One region of the Halobacillus sp. B29 genome, then DNA from elsewhere that is predicted to be linked to it. Evidence: a T-box and tRNA genes for the amino acid it is inferred to sense, from the RefSeq annotation. Region 1 holds a T-box; the other holds one or more tRNA genes.

Region 1 (8,198 bases):
TTTTTATAGTTCCTTAATCGAAAGGCTTAACTTAAAAGTTAAAACTCATAACCGCAGATGTTAAAAAGCACTCCTCTACAGAATATTGCATGCAGCAGGAGCACTTTTTTAAGATTTTATATAATAAATGGATTGCTGTCTTTTTTTCCGGATAATCTTCGCTGCTAGTTTTGCACCTCGTTTATCATCTGATACTACCAGAATTTTCTCAGGGCAGTCAAACCTCTCTTTTATAGTCCTGGATAAATAACTCAGAGGGATATTTTCTGCTCCAGGATAAGGGGAGCGGTAAGCTGAAATATAATCCCGTATATCAATTACACAAAGATCAGCGCCCGAAAGATTGGATTGGTTATAAGGTTTTAAAGCTGTTTTTTGATAAGCATTGTACAGGAACAAGCCTGCTATAATAACTATGGTCATATAGAATAAAGTCATGATTCTAACCCTTTCTAATTAAAAAACTAGTTCTCCCGTCCACTTTAGCATGCCGCCTTGCATATTTTTCACATGATGAAATCCTTTTTCTTTCATGAATTCAGCAGCGTTCATGCTCCGACTGCCTGAACGGCAAACAAGTATATACTCTTCCTCTTTCGAATATTGATCAATTTCATAAGGGATGTTCCCCAGAGGAATATGCTTGGCTGACGGAACCATACCTTGAGATACTTCCTCATTCTCTCTTACATCTATAATTGTCATCGGTTTATCTTGAGATATCATCGTATCTACTTCTTGAGGTGTAATTTCTTCAATTTGACTCATAACTTCTCCTCCTTCAAATCTGCTTACAAGATTTATTCTATTAAAAAAAACTTCAAAGTCAAGAGATTGAATTGACCACAGTTAAAACCTACAAAAGCCACCCCCAAAATAGTCTGGAGGCGGCTTTTGTATTCATTAATTCGCTACGATATTCACAAGTTTACCAGGAACGGCTATTACTTTTCGTACGGTTTTTCCTTCGAGCCACTGTTGGACATTTTCATTTTCTAACGCCTGCTTTTCTAAGTCCTCTGCAGAAGCCTCTTGATTAACCATCATTTTAGCCCTTACTTTACCCATTACCTGTACGACAATTTCGACTTCATCTTCTACAAGCTTTTCCTCATCGAATATTGGCCATTGCTGATACGTAATTGTTTCTGGATGTCCAAGCTTTTCCCATAACTCCTCTGCCAGATGAGGCGCTACCGGAGAAAGAAGCTTCACGAATCCTTCTACATATGATTTTGGAAGTTCTTCTACTTTATAACCTTCGTTAATGAATACCATCATTTGAGAGATACCGGTATTGAAACGAAGCGCTTCAAAATTTTCGGTAACTTTTTTAACCGTTTCGTGATACACCTTTTCAAGCTTATCCTCAGAAACGTCCTGCTTAATTGAATCGGATAGTTCACCGTCCACAACGAATAACCTAAACACACGATCAAGAAAACGACGTGCACCGTCAAGACCATTCGTAGACCATGCTACGGAGGCGTCTAATGGTCCCATAAACATTTCATAAAGTCTTAAAGTGTCCGCTCCATGGGTATGAACAATATCATCTGGATTCACTACGTTGCCTTTAGATTTGCTCATTTTTTCATTGTTTTCACCAAGGATCATCCCCTGATTGAAAAGTTTTTGGAAAGGTTCTTTAGTTGGTACTACACCTGCGTCGTAGAGAACTTTATGCCAGAAGCGAGCGTATAACAAATGAAGAACCGCATGCTCAGCGCCGCCAATATATACATCGACAGGAAGCCATTTTTTAAGCTTTTCATAATCGCCCAGCTCTTGTTCATTGTTCGCATCAATATACCTAAGGTAATACCAGCAACTGCCGGCCCATTGCGGCATGGTGTTCGTTTCACGCCGTCCCTTCATTCCTGTGTCCGGATCAACTACATTTACCCAGTCGTTAATATTGGCAAGTGGAGACTCGCCGGTACCGGACGGTTTGATTTCTGTCGTTTTAGGAAGCTCTACTGGTAATTCCGTCTCAGGAACCGGAGTAACGGAACCATCTTCCCAGTGAATAATTGGAATAGGTTCTCCCCAATAACGCTGCCTGCTGAACAACCAGTCACGCAACCGATAGGTGGTCTGTTTTTTACCTCGGCCGTTATTTTCCAGCCATTCAATCGATTTATCTATGGCTTCATCCTTGTCCAGTCCATTTAGAAAATCTGAGTTGATGTGTTTGCCATCACCTGTATAAGCTTCTTCATTCACATTACCGCCTTCAACAACCGGGACAATTGGCAAATCAAATTTCTGAGCGAACTCATAGTCCCGTTCATCGTGGGCAGGAACAGCCATTATCGCTCCGCTTCCGTAGCTCATTAAAACATAATCAGCTACCCAGATTGGAAGTTTCTCTCCATTAATAGGATTAATCGCATAGGAACCAGTGAATACTCCGGACTTGTCTTTAGCTAAATCCGTTCGCTCCAAATCACTTTTATTCAAAGCTTTTTCTACGTACGTTTGAACTGCATCCTGATGGTCAGGTGAAACGATTTTTTCAACGAGTGGATGTTCAGGAGCAAGCACAGCATAAGTAGCACCGAATAATGTATCCGGCCGGGTCGTAAATACATCAAACGTCCCTTTATCTCCTTCGATATGGAAGGTAACTTCGGCGCCTTCTGATTTTCCAATCCAATTGCGCTGCATATCCTTAATACTTTCAGGCCAATCTAGATCTTCCAGATCATCAAGCAGCCGGTCAGCATATGCCGTGATTTTCAACATCCATTGTTTCATCGGTCTGCGTTCAACGGGATGATCCCCTCGCTCACTTTTACCGTCAATTACTTCTTCATTAGCGAGTACCGTTCCTAAAGCAGGGCACCAGTTCACAGCAACTTCATCTATATAAGCTAATCCTTTTTCATACAATTTCAAAAAGATCCATTGCGTCCACTTGTAATAATCAGGATCAGTCGTGTTTACTTCCCGGTCCCAGTCATAGGAGAAACCAAGCTCCTGAATTTGGCGGCGGAAGGTCTGAATATTTTGAGCGGTGAATTCTTCAGGGTCATTACCCGTATCAAGAGCATACTGTTCAGCTGGAAGTCCAAAAGCATCCCAACCGATTGGGTGCAATACTTCATACCCTTGCATCCGCTTCATTCTTGAAAGGATATCTGTTGCTGTATATCCTTCAGGATGCCCTACGTGCAAGCCTGCTCCAGAAGGGTACGGGAACATATCCAAAGCATAAAATTTCTTCTTCTCTGACTCGCTATCCGTCTTGAACGTTTTTTGATCAAGCCAGTACTTCTGCCACTTCTTTTCTATTTTCTTATGATCAAAAGCCATTTCTTTTCCTCCTCATGTTCCTATCAAAATACAAAAAGCCCCTCATCCCTATATGGGACGAGAGGCTTGATTCCCGCGGTACCACCCAAATTAACGTTCTTTTAAACGTTCACTCGTGTATCGATAACGGCGATTCACCGGCAAAAAGCTACCATTAATGTTCACTTCTGCGACATCCAAGGCGAGTTCGTAATAATCAAGGACAGCTTCCACCAGCCGCTGCCTCTCTAAAAGCTTGATCTTTCACTACTACTCCTCTTCCACGTCATTAAGTTTATAATCGTATCTTAATGAAACCAAAACTCTTTGTCAAGTTTATCAAGCCTATGTTTATAGTAAGACGATATAAGGTAAACAAAACAGTAAGGAATCCTATAAGGAGGTCGTATCCATGAAGAATTTAGTCCGTAAAGCTGCGAATTATGCTAAGCGAAATCCACAAAAAACCAAGAGTTATGCGCGTAAAGCTGTAAATAAGCTTCAGAATCGCAGCAGTAAATCAAAAGTTAAATAATTCGGATTTATCATAAACTACATCTTCACAGATGTAGTTTTTTCTTTATACCTCTACTAAGCTCCCCGCTCTGCTCCAGCCCTGTTGATAGCCAGACAGGTACCACGTGATGTAAAGAATGAAACTTTACATACATGAAATAAATGTACGTATAACCCATCAATTAGCTCACCTTTATTGATTACTCTTGCCAAAATAGCCTATTTGATGGTCAGATGAATAAGAAATTATAACTCGTACGCCATTCATGCTACAATAATCCTTGCCTTAACCAAATGTAAAGGAGCTTTTAGAACCAATGACATTGCAGCCAATTCTGAACTACGCCCACTCTCTAATGGAAAACGTTATTAATGACGGAGACATAGCCATTGACGCTACTTGTGGCAACGGCCATGACACGTTATTTCTCACCAGTCTAGTAGGGGAAAAAGGATATGTTTATAGCTTCGATATTCAAGAGCAAGCTATTATCAAAACCAGGGAACGGTTAAAAAAACATCAAGCAGAAGAGCGGGTAACTCTAGTTCAGGACTCTCACGCACATTTAGCTAAGTACATCTCTCAGGTCCATCAATCACAAATTAAAGGAGCCATTTTTAACTTAGGCTATTTGCCAGGAAGTGATAAAACCGTTGTGACCACACCGAAGGAGACCCTTTCTTCCATAGAGCAGCTCCTTTCCTTCTTACAACAGGGCGGCATAATTGTTCTAGTAATTTATCATGGTCATGCGGGAGGAAAAGAAGAAAAAGATGCTTTAATGGAGTATGTTGCGTCATTGGATCAAAAGTCATTCAAGGTCCTGCAATACAGTTTCATTAATCAGAGAAATACGCCACCCTTTATTATAGCAATAGAAAAAACTTAGCCTGGCTCCTACAATGGACGGCCAGGCTTTAATTTATGATACATTTTTGTATTATAGTAAAAGAACTTCGCTTTACGTCCACTTACTTTAAGCAGATCTTTAACAAAGCTTTTCGCATTATCAAGCTTTCCGACTTTACGGTCAGCCAGATACATGCCGACCAGGCCTTCATGAATCATTTGGTGAAACGCTGTATCAGGAAGTTCTTGTACTTCTTCATGAGTTTGCCGGACAAAATACTCAAATCGATGCTTCATCTGTTCTTCATGAGCGTAATAAGAGCAAAAATTTAAATCTCCTTCTTCTTCGTCTTCTCTCTGGTCAATGTAGTAATCCAGCAGTATATGAAGCCCCTGCATAAATGGAAAGTAACTTCTTTCCACTTGTGCTGCAAGCGATTCATCCATACGGCCGTTAAGCATATAAGATACCAGACAGAAGATTCCTAAAGTAGAACCGGTGCAAGCTGAAAACTCATACCACTCTAAATGCGGCCACTCAGATTGATGATCTTTAAACCAACTTTTTAGACGTGGTATTCTTTCCTCTTCTATCACGTGTTTATGTACTTGCAAGTCGGTATATAATGATCCAAGTTTTAACGTGTGTTTCTGAACCATGGGATAATCTGATGAGTCCTTGAGTACATTCTGGCAGGTATGTACAAGGTCCCTTAAATAATTCCCATCATCCTTATCATCACGATAATGGTAATAATCTTTGATTTCATTTTCCGGAGTCAAAGCATCCGCCATGGATTGATGAAGCATGCGAAAATCGATTGGATCCATAGAAGTACTGCGGTCACACAAATTATCAAGATAGTCACTAATCGTCTGATAAGCCACAATAAAGCGAATCGACTCTTTCCATTGAGGACCAGCAAGCATGGAGTAAATAGAACCTCCTTCACAATGGAAGGTCTTATCTTCAATACTGGCTATCGCCTGGGTTCTCAATTCTTTGTTAGGAATCTTTTTAGCCCGCTCAACCCAATAATTCAATTCCTTATGAACTTCAGGAAAAACTTCCTTATAAACGCGAAACATTAAATGAACGGCATTTTGTGGTACTTGGGCTGTCACTACAACTCCTCCTTATCAGCTTGTTTCACTTGAAAGTGGATAAAATTCAGAGCAAAATTGTAGACGTCTTCCTGCTCAGGTTCATTAAAAATTTCATGATAGAACCCCGGCCATTCTTTATAGGTTTTCTCCTGACATCCGACTTTATGAAACCATTCTCTTGTTTTCTCAGGATCTACCATATGATCCTCACCTGCCTGCATGACTAATAAAGGCACATCCGGAAACTCTTCAACTTCTGAAAATGACTTCTTAATCGCTTTTCGGAATTCCTTATACCATCGAATAGATACCTTCTCTATTATAAGAGAATCCTGTTTATCTTTGGCAATAACCTCTGGATTACGGGTTACATACTCTGGTTTAAAAGGAGCTTTTACCAATACGGATGGCCAAACCTTATTTATTACATGAGTGACCGCTTCGAGAGACTTGCTAGCTCCGTTTAGTATTCCTGCAGCAGGCGACGAAAGAATCACTCCATTCACTGACGGTTTTAATTCCTGCATAACCCGCATCACAACCGTCCCGCCCATACTATGTCCCAGTAAAAATACAGGACGAGAAGAATCTGCTTTTTGCAGCCATTGACGCACAGTTTCTATGTAGGTTTCAAAATTCTTTATATGACCTTTCTTTCCTTCCGATAGTCCCTGGCCTGGCAGATCACCATAAATGACATTAAATCCACCTTTTTGAAAGCTTTCAGCCAATGAATGATAACGTCCGGCGTGTTCAAATGCTCCATGCACAATAATGATGGTAGCTAAATTTTGATTGGAGTTTAATCGTTTCACTTCTTCACGGCTCCTATCACTTTGCTATACTTAATATAACCATATTATAAGGGGGTTTAGTATGATTTGCGAATATAAAGGAAAAGAACCTCGGATCGATGAAACTGCTTATATTGCTGAAGATACTGTAATCACTGGGGATGTAACGATCGGAGCATACTCAAGTATTTGGTTTAAAACAGTCATTCGCGGAGATGTATCATCCGTACATATTGGCAGCAATGTGAACATTCAGGACCTTAGTCTACTTCATCAGAGTCCTGGTCTTCCATTGGTGATTGAAGATGGCGTTACGGTTGGACACCAGGTTACCCTTCACTCTCCACACATTAAGAAAAATGCTTTAATAGGCATGGGATCCTTAATACTTGACGGAGCTGAAATAGGAGAACAGGCTTTTATTGGCGCCGGCAGCCTTGTACCTCCGGGTAAGGTAATTCCTCCGAACACCCTTGCTTTCGGCAGGCCGGCTAAAGTCGTTCGTGATTTGACCGAAGATGATATCAAAGAAATGAATCGAATCCGAACCAGTTATGTAGAGAAAGGGCAATATTATAAAGGAGTCCAAGGTTAAACAATCTAATGATCAGCGTATCTATAGTTTTTATAGAAAAGGGAACTTCCTCTTTGAGAAAGTTCCCTTTTTGATATGCGTGAAGTTTTTTAACTAAAACGCTCTTTAAGCTCATCTGCCTTATCTGTTCTCTCCCAAGGAAATTCTACATCTGTGCGGCCAAAGTGACCATAGGCAGCCGTCTGCCTATAAATGGGTCTGCGCAAATCGAGCATTTTAATGATGCCTGCGGGACGGAGATCAAACAATTCTCTTACAGCTGCCACGAGGTCTTCTTCAGCTATCTTTCCTGTGTCAAAAGTATTAATGGAAATGGACACTGGCTGTGCTACCCCAATAGCATAGGCTAACTGTACTTCAACTGTATCAGCAAGACCTGCTGCCACAATATTTTTAGCTACATATCTGGCCGCATAGGCAGCAGAACGATCCACCTTAGTGGCATCTTTCCCACTGAATGCTCCGCCCCCATGACGCGCATAGCCGCCATAAGTATCTACAATGATTTTTCTGCCAGTTAATCCGGCGTCACCTTGAGGTCCTCCAATAACGAAGCGGCCTGTAGGGTTAATGAAGTATTTTGTACTGTCATCAATAAGATGAGAAGGGACAACCGGATCAATAACCTGTTCTTTTAAATCTTTTTTTATTTGTTCAAGTGTAATCTCTTCTGCATGCTGGGTTGATATAACAATCGTATCCACTCGAACAGGTTGATCATTAGCGTCGTATTCAATCGTTACTTGTGTTTTTCCATCAGGACGAAGATATTCCAATGTTCCGTTATTACGTACATCTGATAACCTTTTGGAAAGTTTATGAGCTAATGAAATCGGTAACGGCATCAATTCTTTGGTTTCATTATTAGCAAAACCAAACATGAGTCCCTGGTCTCCAGCTCCTATAGCTTCTATTTCATCATCACTCATTTGACCTTCTCTGGATTCATAGGCAACATCTACGCCGCCGGCAATGTCAGGAGACTGCTCATCAATGGCTGTCAATACAGCACATGTATCAGCGTCAAATCCAAATTTAG
Region 2 (24,339 bases), on a different contig from region 1:
AAAAATAGTTTAGCAAATTTTGACACTATACACCACCCTTGTTAAAATGATTTATGAACATTTTACTCCAATAAAGTACTACATATAGAAAGAAGGACTGCAAAATGGAAACATGGTACTTTGTCGATTCTGGTCATTGTACACCAGCCATGAATATGGCTCTGGATGAAGCATTGATGAGTTGGCATCGCCAAGGAGAAATCCCTCCGGTACTTCGCTTTTACGGATGGGCACCAGCAGGCCTTTCCGTGGGATACTTCCAAAAGGTAAAAGGTAAAATTGACCTGGAAGGTGTCGACCGGCATGGTTTTGAACTCGTTCGCCGTCAGACTGGAGGCCGTGCTGTCCTTCATGACAAGGAATTAACGTACAGTGTTATTGTTTCCGAAGATCATCCGGACATGCCAGCTTCCGTTAAAGATGCTTACCTTGTTCTTTCAAAAGGACTGCTGGAAGGTTTTCATAATCTCGGAATTGAAGCTGAATTCGCTGTTCCCGAGGGAAAACTGGATACAACCGGTTCAGCCGTGTGTTTTGAAGAGCCTTCCTGGTATGAATTGATTGTGGAAGGCAGGAAAGCTGCCGGAAGTGCACAGACAAGGAAAAAGGGTGTTATTCTTCAACATGGATCCATTCCTATTGACGTAGATGATGTAAAACTTTTTGATATGTTTATTTATAAGAATGAACGCATAAAAGAGCGGGCTCGCCGCGCATTTGGAGATAAAGCCGCAGCGATCAATCAACTGCTGGACAAGAGCGTAACATTTGATCAGACGAAAGAAGCTTTTAGAGAAGGATTCGAAAAAGGGCTTGATATCCATTTAGAACCTTTTGAACTTTCCGATGAGCAATGGAAAGAAGTAGAAAAAATTGCAGAAGAACGCTATCGCACAGAGGAATGGAATTTTTCCAGATAAAAAGGAGTGGAATTCTTATGGCAAAAAATCAAGAGCATGTAAGAAAGCCCGATTGGCTGAAAATTAAAATTAACACCAACAAGTCTTATACAGGACTTAAGAAACTAATGCGCGATAAAAAATTAAACACCGTTTGTGAGGAAGCTCGCTGTCCGAACATCCACGAATGCTGGAGTGAACGAAAAACAGCGACCTTCATGATCCTCGGCGATACATGTACGCGCGGCTGCCGCTTCTGCGCCGTTAAAACCGGACTTCCAAATGAACTGGACTGGGGCGAGCCGGAACGTGTTGCAGAATCTGTAGAAATCATGGGACTGAAACACGTAGTCGTAACCGCCGTAGCCCGTGATGACTTAAATGACGGCGGTGCTGCTGTCTTTGGTGAAACGGTTAAAGCAATCCGTCGCCGTGTTCCTGGATGTACCGTTGAAATTCTTCCATCTGATATGAAAGGTGATTACGAGAGCTTACATACTCTGATGGGCGGAGAGCCTGACATCTTCAACCACAATATAGAAACCGTACGCCGGTTGACGAAAAAAGTTCGTGCCCGCGCCATGTACGACCGCTCCTTAGAGCTATTGCAGCGTGTAAAGGATATCCGTCCGGATACACCTACAAAGTCAAGCTTAATGGTCGGTCTGGGAGAAACCAAAGAAGAGATTGTGGAAGCTATGGACGACCTTCTAGCTCACAACGTTGATATCATGACCATCGGCCAGTATTTGCAGCCGACAAAGAAACACTTGAACGTTGAGCGCTATTACCATCCAGATGAGTTTGAAGAGCTGAAACAGATCGCACTAGAAAAAGGGTTTAAGCATTGCGAAGCCGGTCCAATGGTACGTTCTTCTTACCACGCTGATGAGCAGGTAAATAATACTTCCGCCCAGCGCCGTATTAAGTATATGCAAGGCTATGAATCACAAGGAGAAACACTGGATAAAACAAACTTTTAAACATAAAAAAGGAGGCCTCCCCTCATTAGGAGGCCTCCTTTTATTTAAATATTTTTAATTGATTTTACCAGAACCCACCATAAGGCGGACGTCCGTAATATCCTCCACCGTAATAAGGAGGTCGATAAGGACCTGGACCTGGACCCGGTCCCGGACCCGGACCATAGCCATAGCCGCCTCCTCCGAAACCTCCGTATAACCCTGGAGCAATCGCTCCGCCTAAAAATCCCCCCAGCAGACCGCCCGCGAATGGGCCTAAAAAGAAAAATCTCTCATCCTCATCACGAAAATCTTGTTGGACAGGGTATGGATACTGATACGGATATTGATTCATGTTCATTCCTCCACTTCTATCCTTAGTTATTCACCTACTCTTCAACCTATGTAATTGACCCATAGCATGTATAGGCATCAGCCTCATCTCAGGGAGAAATTTACTTCCCACAATTCACATCCTCCATTAAATGAGGTATAATACAGATTAGAATAGCTTGTCTCGACAGATTAAAGGAGGACTATACATGAAAATAACCTTGATTATTCTTGTTTGTATCACATACCTAACGTCCATCTTCGCTGCTGGATATGATGTTAAAGCAGGCAGACCTAAAAAATAAGCACTTAAAAATCGCACCCCTGAGCGGGTGCGATTTTTCTTTGCCTATTTTAAACTTGGCGCCTCTATTTAAGCAGAAAGTTTTTACACAATAGGGCCCGTTACTGTAAGACTCAGTTTCGAGATAATTTGGATCCGTTATGTTGTTATGGAAAAGGGCTGGTGGGGAAATAACTCGCTTTCCTATGGGGGAACGGTGAGCTTCCTCGCTCGTTTCACTCCCTGCGGGATCTCACCTAGTTCCTTCTCCCATGGGAGTCTCGCCATTTCCCCACCAACCCAGCTGAGTGAGAATAACGGACCCTCCATAAAAGTGAATGCTCTCCTTCTAAATAGGCCTTAATTGCTTCTATGACAAGCTTTTTCACATCGTTCTAGCATGAAAATACACTCCTTATCCCATGCTTATTCTCACCAAGCAAACAGGGGATTTAGTGGTTTCGAGTTTCTGATTCGGCCAGGTCCGGAGGGGGACGATGTAGACTCCTGTGGGATGAACATGATCGGTAAGATCCCGCAGGGCTGTGAAGCCCGAGGAAGCTTACCACATGCCCACGGAAAGCGAAATCGTCCCCCGAAGGACCTTCCGCACACCAATATCTTGAAATCAATTCTTCCAGTATCGGAAGCTTTTCTTAGAAACCAGCCCTAAGAGATAAAACAATAGGTAACAAAAAGACGACGCTTGGCGCCGTCTTTGGTTATTTAATCAAATTGGGAAATCCCTGCTGTCTAAGCGTTTCAAATAGAATGATGGACACCGTGTTCGCAAGGTTCAGAGAACGGACTTTCCCCGTCATCGGAACACGCAGACAGCGATCTTCCAAGCCTTCAAGAAGTTCATTCGGAATCCCATCACTTTCTCGTCCAAAAACAAAGAACAACTCCTTTTCAGGAGACGCAAAATCGAAGTCTACGTATGATTTAGTACCAAAATTCTCTATATAATAATAGTCCCCTTCAGGATAAGCTTGATATAAATCTTCGATTGAATCATGATAATGAATCGTTACGTCGTGCCAGTAATCCAGCCCTGCCCGCTTCAGCATCCGGTCCTCTGTAGAAAATCCAAGCGGACGGATCAAATGAAGTACGGAATTTGTAGCCAGACACGTACGAGCGATGTTTCCTGTGTTTGCAGGAATTTCAGGTTGAAACAAAACAATATGGTTCGGCATTCCATTCACCTCAGTCTAATCTTAGTCAACTAGACTATTATACCATATCCATCAGTCACCAATCCGGAAAAATTTATACTGGATAGAGGGGGTATAAGCGGTAGAATCTTCATAAGCCCAGTAGCGATGCCGACTGTTTGATGTATGGGCATTAACAAGCGGCATACCGTCCTCGTTTTTTTTCACAACAATTGTATTATGGTCAAAACGACCATCCCCTTCGAAATCATAGCAGATTACATCTCCAGGAGAAAGTTCATGAGCGGAAGACACTTCTGTAGCGGTCAACCCCTGCCTTGCCCCGCTTAAGTACCATCTAAAAGCATGGGCAACTGACCAGCTGTAGCTCCAATTGCTTCCGCTGTACCACCAGCCCCTGCTGCGGTTCGGTACTCCCCATACCGGAGCTCCTCCAGCTCTTAGGCACTGCGATACGTAATTCGTACAGTCCACGTCAAAATGACGATAAGCAGGGTTATACGAATCCCACCACCTTTCAGCATAGCGAACCGCATCCCTGCGGTTATATGTAAAAGGGGCACGCTGTCTTGCTTCTTTATCGCTGAACTCAGGTAAACAAGGATTTGCCTCAGAAGAGGTCGTTTCGGTTTGTATCATATGGTGCTTGATCTTATCCCCTTCAAACCATATCCTCCCCTCATAAATCCCTTCTTCTAAATAAAAGTGACGATGATCTTTTAGAAGAAGGGAAAGGCTGAGCATATAACGCAGGGTGCTCTGCCTCTCATAGGCACACCTGTGGTAAGGCTTTATTCTGAAAGTTGCACGCTCGATCCGAATGCCCTGACTATCCAAATTCTTCACCTTGTTATGAAGCCACATTTCATCTTCCTGCTCTAATAACCGACTTATGATTTTTTCCCAATACTTTTGTATTTGGTTGGTTTCCTGCATAACCCCTCCCCCTTCCTTTCATACTATGAAAAAAAGGGGCGGTCCATACAAAAAAGCCGCCTCCCGCAGGAGACGACTAGTTCGTAAAAGGTACGACCGTGTATTGTTTTTCAAAATCCAGTAAGTGACGCTTCTTCTCGAGACCGCCTGCGTAACCAACAAGCTTGCCATTACTTCCAATCACCCGGTGACAGGGTACAACGATAGCAAATGGATTTTGGTTCACAGCCCCTCCGACTGCTCGAATGGCCTTCGGAGAAAGCATCGTGGAAGCAATTTCTTTATAGGAGCGTGTTTCACCGTAAGGTATTTGATTAACCAGCGTTCTCCAGACACCGCGTTGAAAATCTGTTCCATAACAAATCAAAGGAATTGAAAATTGCGTTCTTTTTCCATCAAAGTATTCGTTTAATTCTTCTTTTGTCTGCCTGACATACTTCTGCTCAGGATCATAAACGAATTCACCTCTGAGTAAGTGTTTCTTTTTCCAGGATTGATAGGCGGAATGACGTTCTTCAAATTCGCCGAAATCAATACGACAAACTCCCTCATCATTCGCTAAAACCGTAATAGGTCCGAGAGGAGTTATAAAAGAATCATAATATAAAAAAGACCTATGGTTCATAGTATTAATCCCTTCTTTTACAGTTTTTTCTATTATACAAAAACCTTATTCATAAGAAAAGTAGATTTGATTATATTTTTTCAAATTGAAGTCCTTTTTCCATCTCGTAGATGACTTGTTCATCTTTCTCATTTATCATAGCATCCTTAATGGCCGTAAAACAATCGGATGTTCCGATTTTTCCAAGCCCCCAGGCCGCGGTTCCTCTAATGACGGGCCTCGGGTCCTCATTCATTAATCGAATTAACTCACTGATAGACGTCTCATCCCGGTAATGAGCAAGGGCCAATATCACATTTCGCTGAATTGGTTTCTTGCCTCGCCACGATCCGGAAATAGATCCGAATTTCTCTTTGAACTGGCGGTTTGAAATGGACAATAGCGGTGTCAGCTTCGGTTTAACAACCTCTGGATCTGGCTCAAATTCCTCATGATGATGAAAATCTTTCTTTCTATTAATCGGACAGACTGTCTGACAAGTATCACAGCCGTATAGACGGTTGCCGATTTTACTTCGGAATTCATCTGGCAGGAAGTCTTTCGTCTGTGTCAGAAAAGCGATACAGCGCTGGGCATTTAATTGCCCTCCCTGGACAAGAGCGCCAGTTGGACACGCATCCACGCAAATATTACAATCCCCGCAGCCTTCTTGGACCGGCTCATCAGGGGCAAAGGGGATATTGGTTACAAGTTCCGCTAAATATACATATGATCCGAACTCAGGAGTAATGATCGCACAATTTTTACCGCTGAAACCAATTCCCGCTCGTTCCGCTACGGCGCGGTCGGACAGTTCACCCGTATCCACCATCGATTTAAGTTCCACGTCCGGAAACAGTTCCTGTAGATAAGCTCCTAACTTATTAAGACGATCTCGCAGTACAGTATGGTAATCTTCGCCCCAGGAGGCCCTGCAGAACAGACCGCGGCGCTCTCCTTTTTTGCTTTTAGGAGCGTCGTGCATTTTGGAAGGGTAAGCCATCGCGATGGAAATGATCGACTGAGCTCCTGGAAGCAGGCGTCCGGGTTCCGTCCGTTCATCTACATCGCCTTTTTCAAATCCGGACTGGTAGCCGAGAGCCTCCTGCCGTTTCAACCTGGCTTTTAACTCGCCAAACACATCGGCCGAGGCAAAGCCTATTTTATCAATTCCAATTTCCTTACTATACGCGATCACCTGTTCTTTAAGCTCATGATAATCCATCGCGGGTCCTCCTTCCTATCTGATATCTTTTACTTTCGCAGTTCTTATTCGATTTAACGTTGCCGCTATCTCAAAACGGCGCGGGCGGGCAATCTCACCCGGGTGCTGATCTTTAAATGGAGCAAACGAAGCCAGTCCCTTCTCATCAAACTGCTTTTCAATCTGATCAAGCAGGTCATTCAGCGATTGCTCTGTTTTCAAACTTCCTTTTTTATCTAAGTGTAGAATTACATCTGCAATCATGCGTGTCTGAGAAGGGTCGACGAGCTGCTCCACTCCGTCCAGATCAATTTCTGTCTGTCCCATAAGGATCGTCGTTTTTCCTTTGGCTTGTACCTTCTCTTTCTTCCCTTTTCTCGTCTGAAGACTGGAAGCTGAAAACGCACGTGCCGGAACCGAACCGAAATTCTCATCCTCGGTGGTCGTGCGGCTGCTTGGGTACTTGCCGGCAATATCTTTCGCTTTTCCGGTAACATTATAAGGTACATATTGGTCCATCATCAGGACATCATCTGCAACCTGGAAGTAGTCACCGGATCCGCCCATGACGAGAATCGTAGACACATCCAGATCATCACGCATCTGCTTAATTTTATCAATAAACGGTGTAATCGGTTCTTTTTCTTTCACGACAAGCTCCTGCATCCGCTCATCACGGATCATGAAGTTCGTCGCACTTGTATCTTCGTCAATTAACAGCGTTTTAGCTCCGGCTTCCAGTGCTTCAATAACATTGGCTGCCTGAGACGTACTTCCGCTGGCATTTTCCGTTGAGAACTGAGTCGTATCTGTGCCATGTGGAAGATTTTTGATAAATGGTGAAATGTCCACACTTGTTACCTGCCTGCCATCTTCTGCTCTAACTTTTACAGCAGCAGGGTCTGTCATCACGTATTCTCTGCCATCCCCTTTGATATGAGGATACACGCCACGTTCCATGGCATTCAACAGGGTACTTTTACCATGATAACCGCCGCCTACGATCAATACAATCCCTTTCTTAACCGCCATGCCTGTCAGCGGCTCCTCTCTGTGAGGGATAGAAAAGGAGACCCGGTTCTCTTCTGGACTTTGAAACGGAACGGCTTTTTTCATCGGACGCTCGCTGATCCCGCTCTCACGAGGAAGGACTGCTCCATCAGCCACAAATGAAATCCAATTGTTTTTCTTCATCTCTGCCTGAATAGCTTCATGCTGATCGGCCAATTGACAGGCCGCTTCGATTTCTTCATCTTTAATTGAAAAAACAGAATGCTGAATAATCTCTGGAATGACTTTGAAGAAGAGCTTGTCCGCTTCCCTGCCATTGATACGGCGTCCATTAGCCGGAAGGCCGATCGTGAGGCAGACCGTCATATCTTCTGGATTCAGGTTGACTGCGGCACGGTCCAAAATCTCCTGACCTGGACGATCTATAGCGACCATTCCGCTCTTTCCTGTTCCTTTCACATCTGTATGATTCTTGGCAATTGCTTTCGCTACGACGCGGGCAATTCGATCTTCTGCATAAATCTTACGGCTTCTGCTATCTTTCCATTCTTTTTGAATGGGACGTTTCTCATTTGGAATGCGAATTCTTATTTTAGAAGGGGCCGCGAAGGGATCACCTTGTACATAATCCATAAATACATCGTAATTCTGAAACGCGTGCTTTCCTTGAATATCTTTATATCCTTTATAACTTTTTCCGTCTATTTGTTTTAATTTCTGCTGTAATTGTTTCATTATCATGGATCCTCCTATTATGGTTGTGTCTATTATAGGGTGTATCCTTTTTTCCTCAATAAAAAACGCAATGCTTCGTTACCTCAATTAACGAAACACTGCGTTGGTTCACATAGTATAAAATAAAAGCAATCTCACTTTGAAAAAAGTGATTGGAGCGGGTGAAGGGAATCGAACCCTCATCATCAGCTTGGAAGGCTGAGGTTTTACCACTAAACTACACCCGCATGAAATGAGATTGGTTCGCCTCAACTGGAGTATGTTTCTCATTATAACAATCGCATTTTAACGATGCAACACGATTTTTACGAATTTTTGTCGAAAAATTCATATTCTGTTTACATGAAGATGTTAAAAGGGTAGTGCTCGCTGTTGGTTTTAACATTATATACCGATTTCCAGATAATTAAACTAGTCCATCCTTACTATTTTAATAATTCTGACAATTGAAACTTTTATTTACTGAATTCGTACATTATGTAAAGGAGCGATTCTAATGATCAATCTCTTTCTAGGTATCGGAATGCTGTTTTTAACCGGTGTAATCCTCTGGAGTTATAAATTCGACCCAAATAATGCTCTCGTTGTAAGTGCATCAAAGAAACAATTTATCCTCCTCATCACTGTGCTGACCCTGCTTACGTTGTATTTACTTTCAACAGGAGTTTACCATTCTTTCTTTTAGTAAGCTGTTGTTGATTAATCAACAACGTTTATCAATTCCCTACATTAAATAAAATGACCACCAGTTATTACTAGTGGTCCATTAGGATATGATTATTCTCTATGGCTGTTTCGATTTAAATACAAATATCGTCGAAAACAAGAGAAAGGCCAGAAAGTTTAGTACGTCCACAGATAGTCTTAGAAGTTCAAATAGCACATTTGTATCCAAATCATCCTCACCTCCTATCTGGACAGACGGTGAGCATGCGTGCGATAAACTCTGATCCGAAGAAGAGAAAAATCATTAGGAGATTAAGTAGGAGTTTAAGCTGTCTTATATCTTAAAATCTCCCAATATCCCATTTTTATACGGACAAATATAAAAACTGTAAACTAAAAAAAGGAGCCCCTTTAAGGACTCCTTTACCTTTTATAGAATTAATGTGTTTTTCAAACCAGCGATGAAATTCTCAAAATCCTCGGCCACTTCTCCGGCAATTTCAGGGTCTTTATAGCTCTCATCATGAAGCTTAGATAATCCAGGTTCAACCTCTATCGTGCGCCCGTCCAAGAGGACAAGCTCAAGTTTCCAAGGTGGAGTATTTTGATTTAAGCTATAATCACTGAACAGTTCTTTCATTGAGATAATCTTGTCCGTAAATAAGGTTTCTTTCGTAACTTCCATTTCCTCATTCATTGTCAAAATGGTCATTGTCCGTTCACGAATGTTTACAATAAACAGACTTTGCAGATCTTCTGTAAGCACTTCCGCTGAGCGATAATTATCTGATTCAAAGACTTCGTCCGTAAATTCAAGAGATGCAACCGTACGCAGATTTTCCACAGAAGATGTTAACCTTTCCCTAAGAGCAGTAGACATAAAATTACCTCCTTAATTTTTATGGTTCACTCCTCTTAATTGCCTGATATAGAGCGCTCAAAACCACTTTTACCAAAAATAAACAATTGTATCTATAGTGGATAAATCATGGATTTCGAAAGAAGGATTTTCTCGACACATCCTGTGGTCTTTCTCTAGGATCAGTCATATTTTTTTCACTATATTAATACAAGGTAAAGAAATTAAGGATCATCGTCCTATATAAACACTCATCTAATACGATCATACAACTAAATTTTTTCTAATTATATGAAGTTTTTTCATATTTTAAGGGTTTATTTCTTTTTCTGGTTCCTCCTCTTGTGGTTAAAATTACACCTGCAATTACGAGAAGAGCCCCAGCTATTTCCGGAAGTTTTATAGTTTCTCCAAGCCACATATAGGCACCGACCATCGTGACGATAGGTAGGAAATTTAAGAATACAGAAGCCTGCGAGGCTCCGAGCCTCTCCACCGCCCGGTTATAAAATACTAGCGCAATAACAGAAGGAAACACACCTAAGTATAAGAATCCCATCCAGTACTTACTTTCACCGAGGGATGGTACATCACCAAGGGCCCATTCAGCTGCGACGAACGGCAGGAGAATCAGCACGGACAATCCTGTCATCACCAGGAGAACCCCGTATGCCGGAAACAAGTGCATGTACTGCTTCACTACAACTGAGTAGACTGCCCAGCAGGCAATTGCTCCTATCATAATGACGTCCCCGACGTTCCATGAAGAAGAGAAAAGTTCAAACAGCCGGCTATCCATAACCACCCATACCGCTCCAAGAAAAGACAGCATTACTCCGATCCACTTGATCAGCGGCAGCTTTTCTTTTACGATCAGAGCACTTAATACGACCGTGACAACAGGAATGACCGTTTCGAGTACAGACACATTGGAAGCCGTGGTGAATTGAAGCGCACCATAAATAAACGTATTAAAAAAAGTGACTCCGGTAAGGGTCATTACAAATAGCGGTCCCTTGTATTCACGAAAAGTTTTTCTCGCTTTCCAGGCACTTCTAATTCCAATTGGAAGTAAAAAAACAAAGGCAACGAGCAGCCGGAAAAAAGCAATAGTAAATGGCGGCAAATCATTTATTGCTTTCCCCGTAAGAATATTACCCGCATAAAATAACACGACAAATATCATTAATATGTATGGATACATTGAATCCCTTCCCTTCTTCGTTAGATTCTGCTTTCATCTTATAATCACCGGCCGATTTATTAAAGCGATACATAAAAAGCGAAGCTTCTCTTTTCGAAACTTCGCCGGGTAATCCTATTAAGTTTAAGTATAAGCTACAATTGAAATCACGACGGCAGCTGAAAAATAAAAGAACGTTCCAATCGATACAGGATTCACCTTAAATTGAAAGATCGACACACGGTAGATATCTTTGCCATCTCCAAAAACCTGGTTGTCCACATTCGCATACTGGTTCCCCATAAACTCATTAAACTGCATGAACCACACCATAATGAACAGCAGAAAACCGACCGTAAAATGAGATTCAATGAATGATAACCCTGTCCGGGTTGATATTAGGAAAGTCAGGGATACTTCAAATAATATCGTGAGCGTAGTAATAGAAGAAACGAGCCATTTCTTTGGAAATTTCCTTAAGTATTTATCTTCTAAGTGATCCATAACATGGGCGCCGGCAATAGGAATCAGAAATATGAGAGACATGACCACTGTACTTGAAATCCAGACGTTATTGAATACACTAGCCTCCCCTCGAAGTTTCCATCCTTAAAATCCAAATAATGGATATATTACCAAAATTATAATAAAAGTGTACCATCATCGGATTATCATGTACACTTTTTTCCTATTAAAAAAATGCGTAACCTATGAAAAAGGTCACGCATTTTCTTTAAAGATTTTCAAAAAACAGTCGAAGCACGTCAGCTCCACCTATAAATGTACCTAGAGAGCTCCCCACGTTGGCTAGCAGGACCACAAGCAGGATACGAGTGACGCGGTTACGCCAGAATCCCTTCAGACTCGAGACATCTTCGGATAAAGTTTCAAATTCTGATACCTTGGGTCTGCGAAAGTACGCCTGGACAATGCCAGCAAACCATCCGGCTGCGATCAGCGGATTAAGCGATGTAATCGGTGCGGCTACGAAAGCTGCCAGTACAGCTAGCGGATGAGCCATGGCAGCCGCTGTTCCGATCGCAGAAAACGTACCATTCCACAATACCCAGCTGATGGTCTGCTGGGTACCAGCTTCCGGATTTGCCATAAACGTATAAACAATGATGGATATAATTAAAATGGGAATGCTCCAGCCTATAATCTTCGGCCACGGAGACTTAGGAGGACGCTTATTCAATTGAGTCAAATCATGATCTTTGTAAATCGCTTCTTTAATACCAGGCACGTGAGCAGCTCCAAGGACCGCTACCACTTTCTTCCCAGGCGCATCTTTAATTTTCTGTGCTAAATACTGGTCACGTTCATCAATCAATGGCTTTTTCAATTTCGGGAAGTTCTCGGTCAGATCCTTCAGCATGCCATCGAGCATATCCTGCTTCTTCATCTTTTCAAGCTCCGCTTCCGAGATCGTGTCGTTACTAAAGATGCTGTAGATGATGGACATTAACAGTTTGGCTTTGCCTCCGAACCCGATATTTCCCCAGATTCGTGCAAAGGTTACCTGAATATTCCGGTCAGCTAATACGAGTTCTGCGTCATGCTCTTTCGCAGATTCGATCCCCTGAATCATTTCCTGACCTGCCTGAATACCAAATTGCTTAGCCATCCGCTTTTGAAAGGACGAAATAGCCAGATTCATTAACAATAGGGAAGCTTTCTTCTGCTTAATCACAGCAAAAATGTCCGTATCTTTCCAGGCATCACCATTTACAATTGATTGGTAGCGCTGCTCATCCAGTTCCACACATACAGCATCAGGCTGTTCTTCATCTATAACCTGCTTGACTTGTTCCGCGCTCTGTTTAGAAACGTGCGCAGTACCAATCAGTATGTACTCTGTATCATTTATATGAAGTCTCGTGATGTTATCTTCCGTCATCGCCATACATACCTTCCTTTACCAGTGGACTATATTGTTTCATCTCTACTAATACTAAACCAGAATGTATAAAATGAGAATGGGTTTCACATGTTTTCTACACGAGCAAGTCTGGCTTCCCAACCTTCACGTTGACAAAGCGACCCCTGCCCTATAGAATCTCTATTAATTATTATCTCATGAAACGAATTCACATGCCCATATAAATTTGGAAATATTGTTCAACGTATCTGCTTACCGCGCGATGGAGATAGAATGCGGATATCGCATTCTATCCTGCCTCCTGCTTTAAATGGATCAGGTATTAAACGGAAGGAGAAATCATATATGAACTCAGGTAAAGTACAGCTAACGAAAGATTTGAACATCGCAAGCAAGAAAATCCCAGCAGATACGATCATTAAGAATGGTAAGATTCTGGATGTCTTCAATCTCGAATGGATCGAGGCAGATGTGGCTATTTCTGATGGTAAATTCGTCGGAATCGGTCACTATCATGAAGCAGCCCAGATCATTGACGCCAAAAACCGCTATGTCTGCCCCTCCTTTATTGATGGACACGTCCACATTGAATCTTCTATGGTCACCCCGGATGAGTATGCTAAAGTCGTTGTCCCTCACGGAGTTACCGCGGTGGTCACAGACCCCCATGAAATAGCCAACGTTACCGGGGAAGAAGGTCTGCAATTCATGCTCCAGAACGCTGATAACCTTCCTTTAGAGGTGTTCTTTATGCTTCCCTCTTGTGTTCCTGCTACTCCATTCGAACATTCAGGAGCTCAGCTGACAGCCGCTGACCTTGAAAAATACTTAGCCCACCCCAGCGTGCTCGGCTTAGCGGAAGTTATGGACTACCCCTCTCTCCTGCATACAAAAGATAACCTTCTCGATAAAATCACGATGACCCATCAGCACGGTGGGAAGCTTGACGGCCACCTTGCCGGACTGGAGACCAATGCCGTTAATCTCTTTCGTACGGCCGGAATAACCACGGACCACGAATGTACGAAAGAAGAAGAAGCGCTGGAACGGTTGAGACGCGGCATGTATCTAATGATCCGTGAAGGCTCTGCCGCGAAAGATTTAAACGCATTAATTCCAGTAGTCACCGCCCATAACGCACGGCGCTGTCTATTCTGTACCGACGATAAACACCTCGATGAACTAATCGAGGAAGGAAGCATCGACCATAATGTCCGCCTTTCCATTCAACACGGAGTATCGCCTCAAATCGCCTTGCAAATGGCTTCTTTAAACGCAGCCGAATGCTATGGTCTGACGAATAAAGGGGCGATCGCTCCCGGTTATGACGCCGATTTTTTACTACTGGATGACCTGGAAAAAGTGAAAATTAGTGACGTGTACAAACAAGGCCAGAGAATCAGCCATAACGGCACTTACACACCCGCTGGCGCTGAAAAAGAAAAACAAGCAGCTCCTATTACCGATACGGTTCATTTTCCGGACCTCACAGAAGAACAGCTTAAACTGCCTATTGGCGAATCCCAGCAGGCCCATATTATTAAAATAAACCCAAACCAGCTTCTTACGAATAAATTGGTGGAAGAAGTGAAGACAGAAAACGGCGTCTTTGTTCCATCGCCAGATAAAGATCAATTGAAATTAACGGTAGTGGAACGCCATAAAAAAACCGGACATCTTGGCATAGGGATAGTGAAAGGCTTCGGGTTAAAAGATGGAGCAATCGCCACGACCATTGCTCACGACTCCCACAATATTGTGGCCCTGGGTGCCAATGATCCAGACCTCCTGAAAGCCATTACTACTTTAAAAGAAATCAATGGCGGTCTTGTGATCGTTAAGAATGGAGCGATCTTATCGTCCCTTCCCCTCCCAATTGCCGGATTGATGTCTGATCAGTCGTATCCATTTGTTAAGGAGCGGCTCGAACATATCGGAGAAACGCTGCCTAATTTAGGATTTACGAAGGATTTCAATCCATTCCTTACATTATCCTTCTTAACGCTGCCGGTGATCCCTTCCCTGAAATTAACGGACATGGGATTATTTGATGTAGAAACGTTTCAGCATATTGAAGTATCCTTATAGAAAGCTGGAAACCAGATCGAACGTCTGGTTTCCAGCCTTTTTAATTAACCCTATAAACCACGCGAGGCTCAATGTAATAGGTCGCGTTCGATTGAATACGATCTTCCTCCCTGTTTTCAAACCCATTAACGGTCATTCGTACGGCATCTATAGGAAGCTGCCCTTCGATCACGGGTCTTATACCAGAAGTGGTGACCATAAACGTGTTCTCAGGATTTCCAGACAAAGAGCGAACCGCTCCTTCTGCGTTAAGCGAGTAATATTGGGTATCCTTATTTTGCATGAATGCCTCTAGTCCCGTTTCATTAATCACCTTAAAAAATTCTTCCGGAGAAATCCTCCCGTTCATGCCCTGACCCATGTGAAAGACTTGCTGGTTCTGCTTCTGATAACGATTCCGTTTAATTTCATACTCTTTTTCATCCAAATTCAACTCCACAGAATAATTGCTTTCTCTGTCCCCTTGGGCGACTGTCTTAAAATTATAGAACAGCGACTGCACGTCTCCCTCATCTGTGAATTCCATTTCAAGTCTCTCTAAGCGTGGATTATGTATATCACTAAATGTTTGATTGATCCTGTTCCAGTGCTCGTTAAAATTAAACTCTTCAGACCCAGCCAGGCTTTTAGCGGCATCTATGTGACGGGGACGCTCGTACACATAATTTTGAACAGGCGGAATGATTAAAGATGTAAGGAATAGGAACAGACCTAAGTAAGCTGCATACCGTTTCGCTAACCGATTCCAAGCAGGCTCCCGAAAAAACACTAGAAAAATAACAAACCCTAACGGAAGAGACCACTGATTAATCGTGAAGGCAAAGCTTCCCAGAACCGAGTAGCCAAGAAGCTTCAGGAACAAGTAAGGTTCTTCTCTCCCCCACTTGCGGTAAATGTACATAATGATTGCAAATTGAACTATGTATAGAATGAGATAGAGCAATGGACACCCTCCTTTATCACCACAAATTCTATCATGAATTCCAGAGTACCCGAATACCATACTGACTTTTTACTTGAAGCTCTGAGGAGTGAGTGATCTTGCTCTTCAAATTCTTCAATCTACCAAATCATCTCTTTATTTCAGCACAAAAAAACCAATGTACTAGACATTGGTTTAAAAATATATGCATATCCAGTTAAGAAAGGGGGCCAAGTAAAAACTAAGCACCCAATCCCCTCTATGACAATTGGCGTTCGTACACCACTTCATTGGTTTCTGGATCTAAAGCGTCTACCTTCATGTCCACAACGCGGCCATCTGCATTACTTTTAAAACCCCATAAGCGAATATAATTATTCATATTATAATCGCGGAAAGTAAGATGAACCTTTCTCAATTCTTCATTTTCACCTGGCTCTTCTTTAATCACACACTCCTGAAATTTCATCGTTTCAGAAGGCTGACTTAATATATAGTCATACATTATCTTTTCAAGTTCAGGAAAAGCCATTCCATCGTTATCTAAGCAAGTATTTTTAAATTCATTGTAGTCTGTAATGTGATGGATTACCTTAGATTCATTTGCCATGTTTGTGCCTCCTAGATTAAACATTTACCTATCTCTTTCCCTCTAAAATTAATCGGAAAACCTTCTTGAGATGAGTATGCGACTGTTCGGAAGATACTTACTTAGTGGAACGAAAAACGGCGTTATCCTTCAACAAGGATAACGCCGTCATTACAATAATATTTAATACCGGTGGCCGGGGTCGAACCGGCACTCCGTAAGGAACACGATTTTGAGTCGTGCGCGTCTGCCAATTCCGCCACACCGTTGTCATAACTGGGTTTAACCAATGTTTAATCAATGCTAATTATGTAGTTGTCCATACGATTATTAAATACCTCTTAATTCATTAAATCATAAGTTGGGAATGCTTACAACAGAAAAGCGACTCGTGTATAGCGACATGTGGGTAAAGACTTCTTAGACCTACTGGCTTATCTCTACTTAAAGTAACTGGTTAATGAAAAACTCTTTCCGTCTATTCTTTCATTTTCGTATTCTATTTAAAATATTTATGACACCAAATTCCTCTTTTCTAACGATTATAGTATAAAGGAGGAATTTATTATGTTTATTTATGTTAGAACTGGTTTGGATGGTAGCAGTTGGAGGTCAAAAAGCATTAGTACTGAAGGTTTGTTCGATGAAGAAATTTACCAGAACAAAACTCTTCCAGCCTCAGAGGTGAAATTTACAAATGAACCTGTACAAGGAGACTACGAAGAGCTTTGTGAAAAGTTGTCTGGAGAAGTCATAACTTATAGAAGGAATCCATAACTCACTCAGAGAATTAGTTAATAATAAAAGGAGGAATTACTATGAGCGTTCAAAGAATTGACATAGCTAAAGACTATGATTTCGAGATTCAAGAAATTAAAAACAGACTTAAATACTTAGAGAATGGTCATATTTATGAATTAACAAAATCGCCACAAGACGGTTCTCTATCCACAAATATTCAAAAGCTAAGAAAACAACTTAATGATTTATTTTCCAAAATCGAAAACCAAGCACCTTCAGACTTTGAAAAAATGGATGAACTATTTGAATAAGAAGTATGAGACCTATTAAATGGTCTCTTTTTATTTTAAATGAATTTCTGAATATTACTTTTTAAGAACCGTTCATTATGAGAAAAGATAAATCTATCAGAATGTTTAACTATTTGTTCGTTAATTTTCCTCACATCTTTTGCACCTATCTTTTTAAACCTCTCCTCTGAAGAGCCAATATTAAGTGCTAGATGTGGAGTTAAAGGAAATACACCACCCTCGATAGAAAAATTTGAGTCGGCAATTTCACTTTCTAAAATTACTGGATTGTCTGATGTAATAAAATATCTGTGTTTGGGAGCTATTAAATAGCTCCAATTCATTTCAGCAAGCTTTCCCGCAAATTCCGTTATTTTTTCTGGAATGAATTGCACAAAACAATCCTCGCTAATATCCAAAGTTACTTCTTCCAACTTCCCGTCTGCTCTTTCAAGAAATTCTTCATATGTAATCTCTTCTTCACCAATATAGAAATTGCGAGTAAATTGCTCTATTGAAGTCTTATCAAACCATTCACCAGCTTCACCTTTTCTAAAGGCTGTTTCAATCTCGTTTATTATCTTTTCTTTCATACCAACTGTCCGCAACTTTTGAGAAGATACAAAATAAGCGAATTGCTTTTTCATCAAATTATTTAACACTTCTCTTTTCTGAAGTTGTTCTATGTATGGCGGGTAAAGTGGCTCAATTTGATTTGCCAAAAATTTTTCCAAATCATAAAGCTTCTCATCTTTTTCCTCGTCAGTGACAGTGTAAAAGTCCTTCACTATTGGAACTTTCTTGATACTTTGCTCTCTGAAGTGTTTATTATCTTTTTGATACAACCATATTTTTTCACTTCCAGAAGAAAATTGTTTTAAGTGTGTTTGTGGCACAATGTGTTGTTTTACTGGTAAGTTCATCTGAATTACTCCTATTGAGGTGGGATTGAACCAGTTTCTTTTGCAATCTTTACTCTTTGAATTTCTTTATTTAAGTCTTCAATTAATTTGTTCACTTCGTCTAATACATTACCGTTATCAAACTTATTCCATAGTCGAAACTTTTCACCCATAAAATATGTATCCTCCATATCTCTCGCCCTAAAGTTATCTTCATAAGCCAAGGCTTTAACAAACCTATGGTAAAAATTGAAGAAGCTTACCACTTGTATACTTAAATCTGTATTAAAGAAGTCATTAATTAGTTCAAAGGAATTCGCATTAATCTGCTGTAGAGTTAAAGACTGAGAGTTTTTGTCCACTTCTATATCATCAGCATAATCATCTAAGTCTTCGTTAGCATACTCAACTGTCATCAAATATTGGATGAATCCATCTCTGTATCCTGCTGCTTCAAGTAGGTTCTGGTAGCACATTTCAAGCTCAATCTTAGTTCTAATAAGAGAAGGTAATTGCGAAATAAACTCAGTGTATCTTTTAGAAGACATTTCATTCTCATACTGCTTTTTCACTTGCGTCTTAGCAACTATGTAAGCCACCAGCGCACTTATGAGTCCACCTGAGTAATTCCCCCAAAAGCTTATCCAACTATCCTCATCACCCACAACTCCCCAAACTGAAAATTGAAGGAAGGTGTAATTAAATATAATTGGGAAAATTAGTATTAACCCCAGAGCAATCCATATTCGTCTATCAATCTTTTTAAACATGCAATCCACCTTATTCAGCTTCAGCTCGTTCCGAAAGTAACTCTATCTCTTGCCTTGCTCTTTTCAATTCATTTGGAAGAAGGTAAACATATTCCAGAATTTTATTAGTAAATCTAAACATGCTATTAACCATTCTCTTTTCAAACTCTACCTCATCTGCATGAGCCGCCATGTTTCCAATATCCTTTAGTACAGAAGATATGTCCCCCATAAGTGGAGGTAGAATGTTCTTTTGTTGCAATTCATTTATCTTTTGATGTAGTTGCCCCTTAGTAGCCCCTTTATCTTTACACATTTTTTCTAAAGCTCGTCTTAATCCTACCATACACATAGTATTATCAATGTTTCTTACTCTTAATGCAGAATCATAAGCGTTCTTCACAGTAGTTGGTAGCCTGCTTGTATTTAGTCTATCTTCAACAGGGAATAAAAACTCCCCACCTTCGTAATTGTAATCCCCTAAGTAAAATGCGTCTTCAGAGTTCCATGTGGTGTAGAATAAATTAATGTTTGAACATGTTGGACATTCAAAAACCTCAAAAATGTCCTCAAAATCAATTTCATAGTGTCCTTCAAATGAATCGCAAGTATGATGTCTGTATTGGTTTAATAGCCTCATTGGCGTCTTATTACCGCAATGAGGACAAGTAAGTAATACTTTTTCTCGGTCTGACATACATCCACCTCAGTAAATAATATTTGAAGCAATTGTAACATTTATCGAAGGGAATTTTTACTAAGTATTATCTACTATCTCAATAATTACTGCTTATTCCGAAACAAATTTATCGTCCCCTAAAGTAATAAAAAGACCATGTACAGTCTGTTTAAGAAACAGAGGTTAGAAGTAATAAAATCATCATTTTATTAAAAAAATCTTTATAGAGGTTCTATCAAGCTTACTCTAAGTGTTTGATATCAAATTTATTCTCTCTATGCCATTTCATATATTGCTGTTGCCTTTCGTTCATCCTTATATTCATATTTTCATTGATATTAAGAAAAACCTTGGATTGCTCATCAAGAATAACTGAAATTAAAATCGCACCATTTTCATCAAAACTAATATATCCACTATCAAATAAAACATCATGATTTGGACACAATAGCAACCCATTATTAACGTCTAAACGCTCTTTATGATTAGATTGACTCCATGGTTTAATATGACTAGCTACTAGCAATCGTACAATTGAGACACCGCATAGTCCACATTTCTTTTCTTTTGCTAACAGAGCCTTTTTGAAAGTTGATTGACCTATTCTTGACTTAATGACTTGTTCTTTCTCAGTCTCTTTCACTACAATTTGTTCTAGTGTACATGTAGCGATTGAATCAAGTTCAATGTATTTGGTTGCAGAATGGGCTGCTTCATTCTTCTTTTTTGAGTACCTTTGTAGAGATTCAATAACTAAACTAAAGTTAGAATCTTGCTGCTCTAATTTGTTTATAGCTCGCCCCATATCATAACCCTTGAATATTCCTTTATGCTTGTCTTTAAGCCCTATAAAGTGGAGAATATTCATAGCTTCATGTCCTGTTTTCTTATCAGGTGCAATTTCTAGTATTCTTTCATCTAACCAACGATGAGGCTTAGATTTAAATAGGTACTCATAAACTACAGAATCCTTTTCATCATTACTGTAAAAACTATATTCCCTTGACCGTGATGACGGTTCTAAATTTGGGATACTAATATCTTCATTCTCCCTCTGAACTTCATCTTCATTTTTAATATCCCCAATTATTGTAAACCCCAGTTTCCTTAGGAAGCGATTTGTTTCATCTCCCCCACTAAACTTAGAAGGTGGGTATTCTTCATCATTTGCAAAGATGTTTGCAATTGATATTACATATTTGGGGGGATAATTTCTACCTTCATAAGAAAGTTTAAATCTTGACCTCGCCCTTTTTTTGGGCACTCTATCTCTATCAATCTTTTGAATAGCCTCTATGACATGTTCCCTATTAATATTTTGGGGAATACTCACCTAATACCACCTCATTCTTTTATTTTAATTTAGTATTTATGGTATAGAACTGTAACTGTTCACCTATCCCTTTTCCTTGAAGGGGGACACAACAATTTATGCCTTTTTGTTCAATGATAGGAATTAGATGTTCCCTATACTTTCTTCCAGCATAGAAGTCAATTTGTTCTAGGTGCAGCTGCAAATAATCTATTTGCTTTAATACTAAGTCAGCCCATTTTTTTCGTTCTAATGATTTCATGTCATTAAGAGTTACATCATATGGCTCAATAACATCATCCTGCTTTAACAGTCCATAGTTTGCAGACAATACAAACCATTCATCGTAGTTTTTCTGTTCAATGAAACTAACACCTTTCTTAAACAAAGGTGAATTTTGATACATCTCTCTAGCACTACACGGATAATTTGCTTTTAGTTTAGTACAACTTATCAAGGCTATCTTCACAAATTAAGTACTCCTTTCAGTTTTCGAAGGTGAATTACACCATTATTGTGCTCATTTACCTAAAGATATTATGAAGCTATAATAAAGAAAGCAGCAATATAAATGCTACTTTCTTTAGACTTCTCTAGAGTAATCTATTTACCAAGTATCTGTTTCCCATGCGTAATGACAATGATAGTTGCCGTTCTGAACGCAGGTGAAGAACGAGCAACTGCCGAGGAGGAACGAAGCGATAGCGAAGTGACGGGCGTGGTCAACGCCTTCTTCTATTTTCACAGAGCTTCGGCTTGTCAGCCCGTCACTCGTTCGTCCCTCACTCGCTCCTCCCCGACCATGCCACTAATCTCCGCTTTGCTTCGATTAGAGGCATGTATATCAGATTTCAAACTGAACACTTATGCATATTCTTATACTTCTTTATAAGGAATTTCCGAATAACAGCAGTAAAATAAAGCGTTTCAGCATTCACTTATGCAAAATATTACATAGAAAGTTCTAGTTTGTGATAAAGATTTCTTCCTGTTCAAACCACGCCACAGCTTCTCCATTGAGATACGTTTCTAACAATCCTCTCATTCTGCTTGAAGGGATATATAAATCAATAGTTTCACCACGTCGTATTCTACTCCTGAACAACCATTGGATTAGTTCTGACAATGCCCAAAAATCTTCATCCACCTTAACTTTATGGAATTGAAAGAATCTCTTTTCAACTGGATTCATAAAACGATTGGCTAGATAAATACAGACTTCTTTATCAATATAGTCATTTGTAGCCCTTGCAGTTAGAGAGACAAATTGTTTTGCTGCAGATTTGGGCGAAACTTTTTTCTCAAAATCTTTTAAACACGTCCACATCACTCCATCAGATTTAACCTTGCATTTGTTCCAATAGAAGTTATAGGAATGTTTCTTAATTTGTTTCATCAATTCTTCATCTTTTACGGAATTAGTTAACCAACTTCTGCTAAAAGCTCCCCTTTTATCCCCTATTTCATTCATGTTTTTTTCATTTGATTTCGAAGGATAATAAATCTTAATTCTTTGCTTTAGCAACTCTACATTTTCTTTAGTAGGCTTAACATACGGTACTAATTCGAAACGATTAGTAGATTTATCGAATTCTACTGACTGGAAATACGTATCAACATTAAACATTTTGAAATAATAGCGTTGAGATTGTCCCCAGAACATATAAGTTAGTATATTCACTTTTTTAAAAGCCTTAAATACTGAGACAGGGAAAGTCCAAAACATTGCTGTATCATTAAAAATCATCAGATTGTTTGTTCTTGCTAGCCTCTCAATTCTATTAAAGGCTCCATCATACTGTTCTCTCTTCCACTCCACAAAACCATTTTCATCAACTGTAACGTAAGGTTCATTTCCATCGTGACCAAGTAACAATTTGATATCATCTTTTGATATTTGCGCTTGCTCTATAACGTTTGCTACTTCATCTAATATTAAAGTGTACTTTTGCGATGCAATGTGTCCTAACGTTACCTCATCTATATTTGAAAATAACTCGTGGGTACTAACAATATTCTTACCAAGTCTCACTAATTTCTTTAGACTATCTAGTTTTGTAACCCCTTTATCAACTTCTGGTTCATAATACTTTCTATTAGTAACAGATTTTTTTATGCGTTTGACCTCTGATAAAAAGGGGGTAATAAACATAAACTTTTCAGTTTCATCGGCCTCATTCATACTTTGAATTGCCCAAGAGGTTTTTCCTCTTCCACAAGTTGCATCAATTATGTTTATTGGATTTTGGATATTCAGTTGTTCCATAAGCAGTCTCTCTCTTTCTAAGTTAATTCATATCAATTTTAATGGTCTATTTTAACTTTTTTGCATTACACTTCATTATATTTCCAAGATTTTGATATTACAATTGTTTTTCTAGAGCCTGTTAATTAATAATAGAGATTTTCACTGGATGAGTTTTACTCACTTTATGATTTAGTAACAAGTCAATCACTCTTAAGATGACCCGGGTTTCATGAAGTTCCCACACTTAAAATTACAATAATGCTAAACTCCACTTGTTTCGAAAACTGCAATATAAACCCTATTCAATGAAGTATTATTATTGGCTCTCCTCCCCTAAAAATCCGCTTCGTATCGGTTATTTACACCGTCTTTGGTGTGGCTGAGTGTACTTATAGGCTTCCACAGAATAAGGAGGGGGCAAATGTGGTAATTATCCCCCTTCCTCTTCTATCGTACTAAATACGTCATTATGTTTAGTTAAATGGCAGCTAAAGGCGACTTAATTTCTTTACTTTATACATTTTTAGAATTTTTTCCGTTTTCTCAATGAGGTTGATTAAGTCTTTGGTATTATCATTGTCTTCTGAATTCTTTATCTCCTGTTCCTCCTCCATATTCAAAAGGTTAATAGAGTATTGGAATTGCTGAAATAGTCGCCTTGTCGATTTTTCAATATTATCTGGGTAAGGTTCCATGTAATTAATGAAGTCCTCTATACTTAAGTCGTCTTTACTTCTATTACAACTCCGACAAGCACATATACAATTCTTAAACCCACTAATACCTCCTTGGGACTTAGCTTTAATATGGTCAACCGTGTCCCCGAAGTTTCCACAGTAGCAGCAAGTGTAGTTGTATTTCTTTAATATTGCTTTCTTAAAACTTTTCCTGTCATAAAATTTATGTATGAGTGTTTCATGTACTATTCCAGCAATTCCTTCATCTATCATTAGAACTGCTTGCTCATGCGGCACTGTGTATTCAATCTTTCGATTCGAATTCAATTTAAGACGTACTTTTATTTCTCCCTTTTCCAATGTTTCAGTATTCATTGAATAAGCAGTCTGTGGTAGCTTCAGTGTGT

The links. A T-box is a leader RNA that pairs with one kind of tRNA and senses whether it is charged. The one in region 1 lies ahead of leuS (leucine--tRNA ligase), so its partner is inferred to be a tRNA-Leu.
Region 2: it encodes a tRNA-Leu, which carries the amino acid that the T-box ahead of leuS (leucine--tRNA ligase) is inferred to sense. The anticodon was not compared.

The regions. Positions count from the first base shown of each region.
Region 1 covers NZ_JBQQCM010000017.1:45,239-53,436, reverse strand. Annotated here, with positions in the region: gene ACTWP7_RS18375 (rhodanese-like domain-containing protein) at 109-438, opposite strand; gene ACTWP7_RS18370 (rhodanese-like domain-containing protein) at 457-768, opposite strand; gene leuS (leucine--tRNA ligase) at 904-3,318, opposite strand; T-box leader at 3,369-3,590, opposite strand; gene ACTWP7_RS18360 (hypothetical protein) at 3,710-3,832, shown strand; gene ACTWP7_RS18355 (tRNA (mnm(5)s(2)U34)-methyltransferase) at 4,131-4,703, shown strand; gene ACTWP7_RS18350 (tetraprenyl-beta-curcumene synthase family protein) at 4,712-5,788, opposite strand; gene ACTWP7_RS18345 (lysophospholipase) at 5,788-6,585, opposite strand; gene ACTWP7_RS18340 (gamma carbonic anhydrase) at 6,647-7,159, shown strand; gene metK (methionine adenosyltransferase) at 7,249-8,198, opposite strand, start outside.
Region 2 covers NZ_JBQQCM010000011.1:9,439-33,777, reverse strand. Annotated here, with positions in the region: gene ACTWP7_RS14325 (lipoate--protein ligase family protein) at 105-920, shown strand; gene lipA (lipoyl synthase) at 938-1,882, shown strand; gene ACTWP7_RS14315 (hypothetical protein) at 1,947-2,216, opposite strand; gene trmL (tRNA (uridine(34)/cytosine(34)/5-carboxymethylaminomethyluridine(34)-2'-O)-methyltransferase TrmL) at 3,200-3,676, opposite strand; gene ACTWP7_RS14305 (amidase domain-containing protein) at 3,728-4,591, opposite strand; gene ACTWP7_RS14300 (methylated-DNA--[protein]-cysteine S-methyltransferase) at 4,668-5,216, opposite strand; gene queG (tRNA epoxyqueuosine(34) reductase QueG) at 5,287-6,420, opposite strand; gene ACTWP7_RS14290 (ABC-ATPase domain-containing protein) at 6,436-8,145, opposite strand; tRNA gene ACTWP7_RS14285 (tRNA-Gly) at 8,299-8,372, opposite strand; gene ACTWP7_RS14280 (hypothetical protein) at 8,642-8,830, shown strand; gene ACTWP7_RS14275 (hypothetical protein) at 9,242-9,691, opposite strand; gene ACTWP7_RS14270 (DMT family transporter) at 9,954-10,856, opposite strand; gene ACTWP7_RS14265 (hypothetical protein) at 10,998-11,399, opposite strand; gene ACTWP7_RS14260 (TraB/GumN family protein) at 11,587-12,753, opposite strand; gene ade (adenine deaminase) at 13,081-14,823, shown strand; gene ACTWP7_RS14250 (hypothetical protein) at 14,864-15,766, opposite strand; gene ACTWP7_RS14245 (hypothetical protein) at 16,005-16,355, opposite strand; tRNA gene ACTWP7_RS14240 (tRNA-Leu) at 16,525-16,603, opposite strand; gene ACTWP7_RS14235 (hypothetical protein) at 16,902-17,111, shown strand; gene ACTWP7_RS14230 (hypothetical protein) at 17,153-17,386, shown strand; gene ACTWP7_RS14225 (DUF4238 domain-containing protein) at 17,422-18,288, opposite strand; gene ACTWP7_RS14220 (hypothetical protein) at 18,300-19,037, opposite strand; gene ACTWP7_RS14215 (DUF4145 domain-containing protein) at 19,048-19,713, opposite strand; gene ACTWP7_RS14210 (HNH endonuclease) at 19,937-21,028, opposite strand; gene ACTWP7_RS14205 (DUF6884 domain-containing protein) at 21,048-21,476, opposite strand; gene ACTWP7_RS14200 (hypothetical protein) at 21,642-21,899, shown strand; gene ACTWP7_RS14195 (hypothetical protein) at 21,972-23,273, opposite strand; gene ACTWP7_RS14190 (HNH endonuclease) at 23,744-24,339, opposite strand, start outside.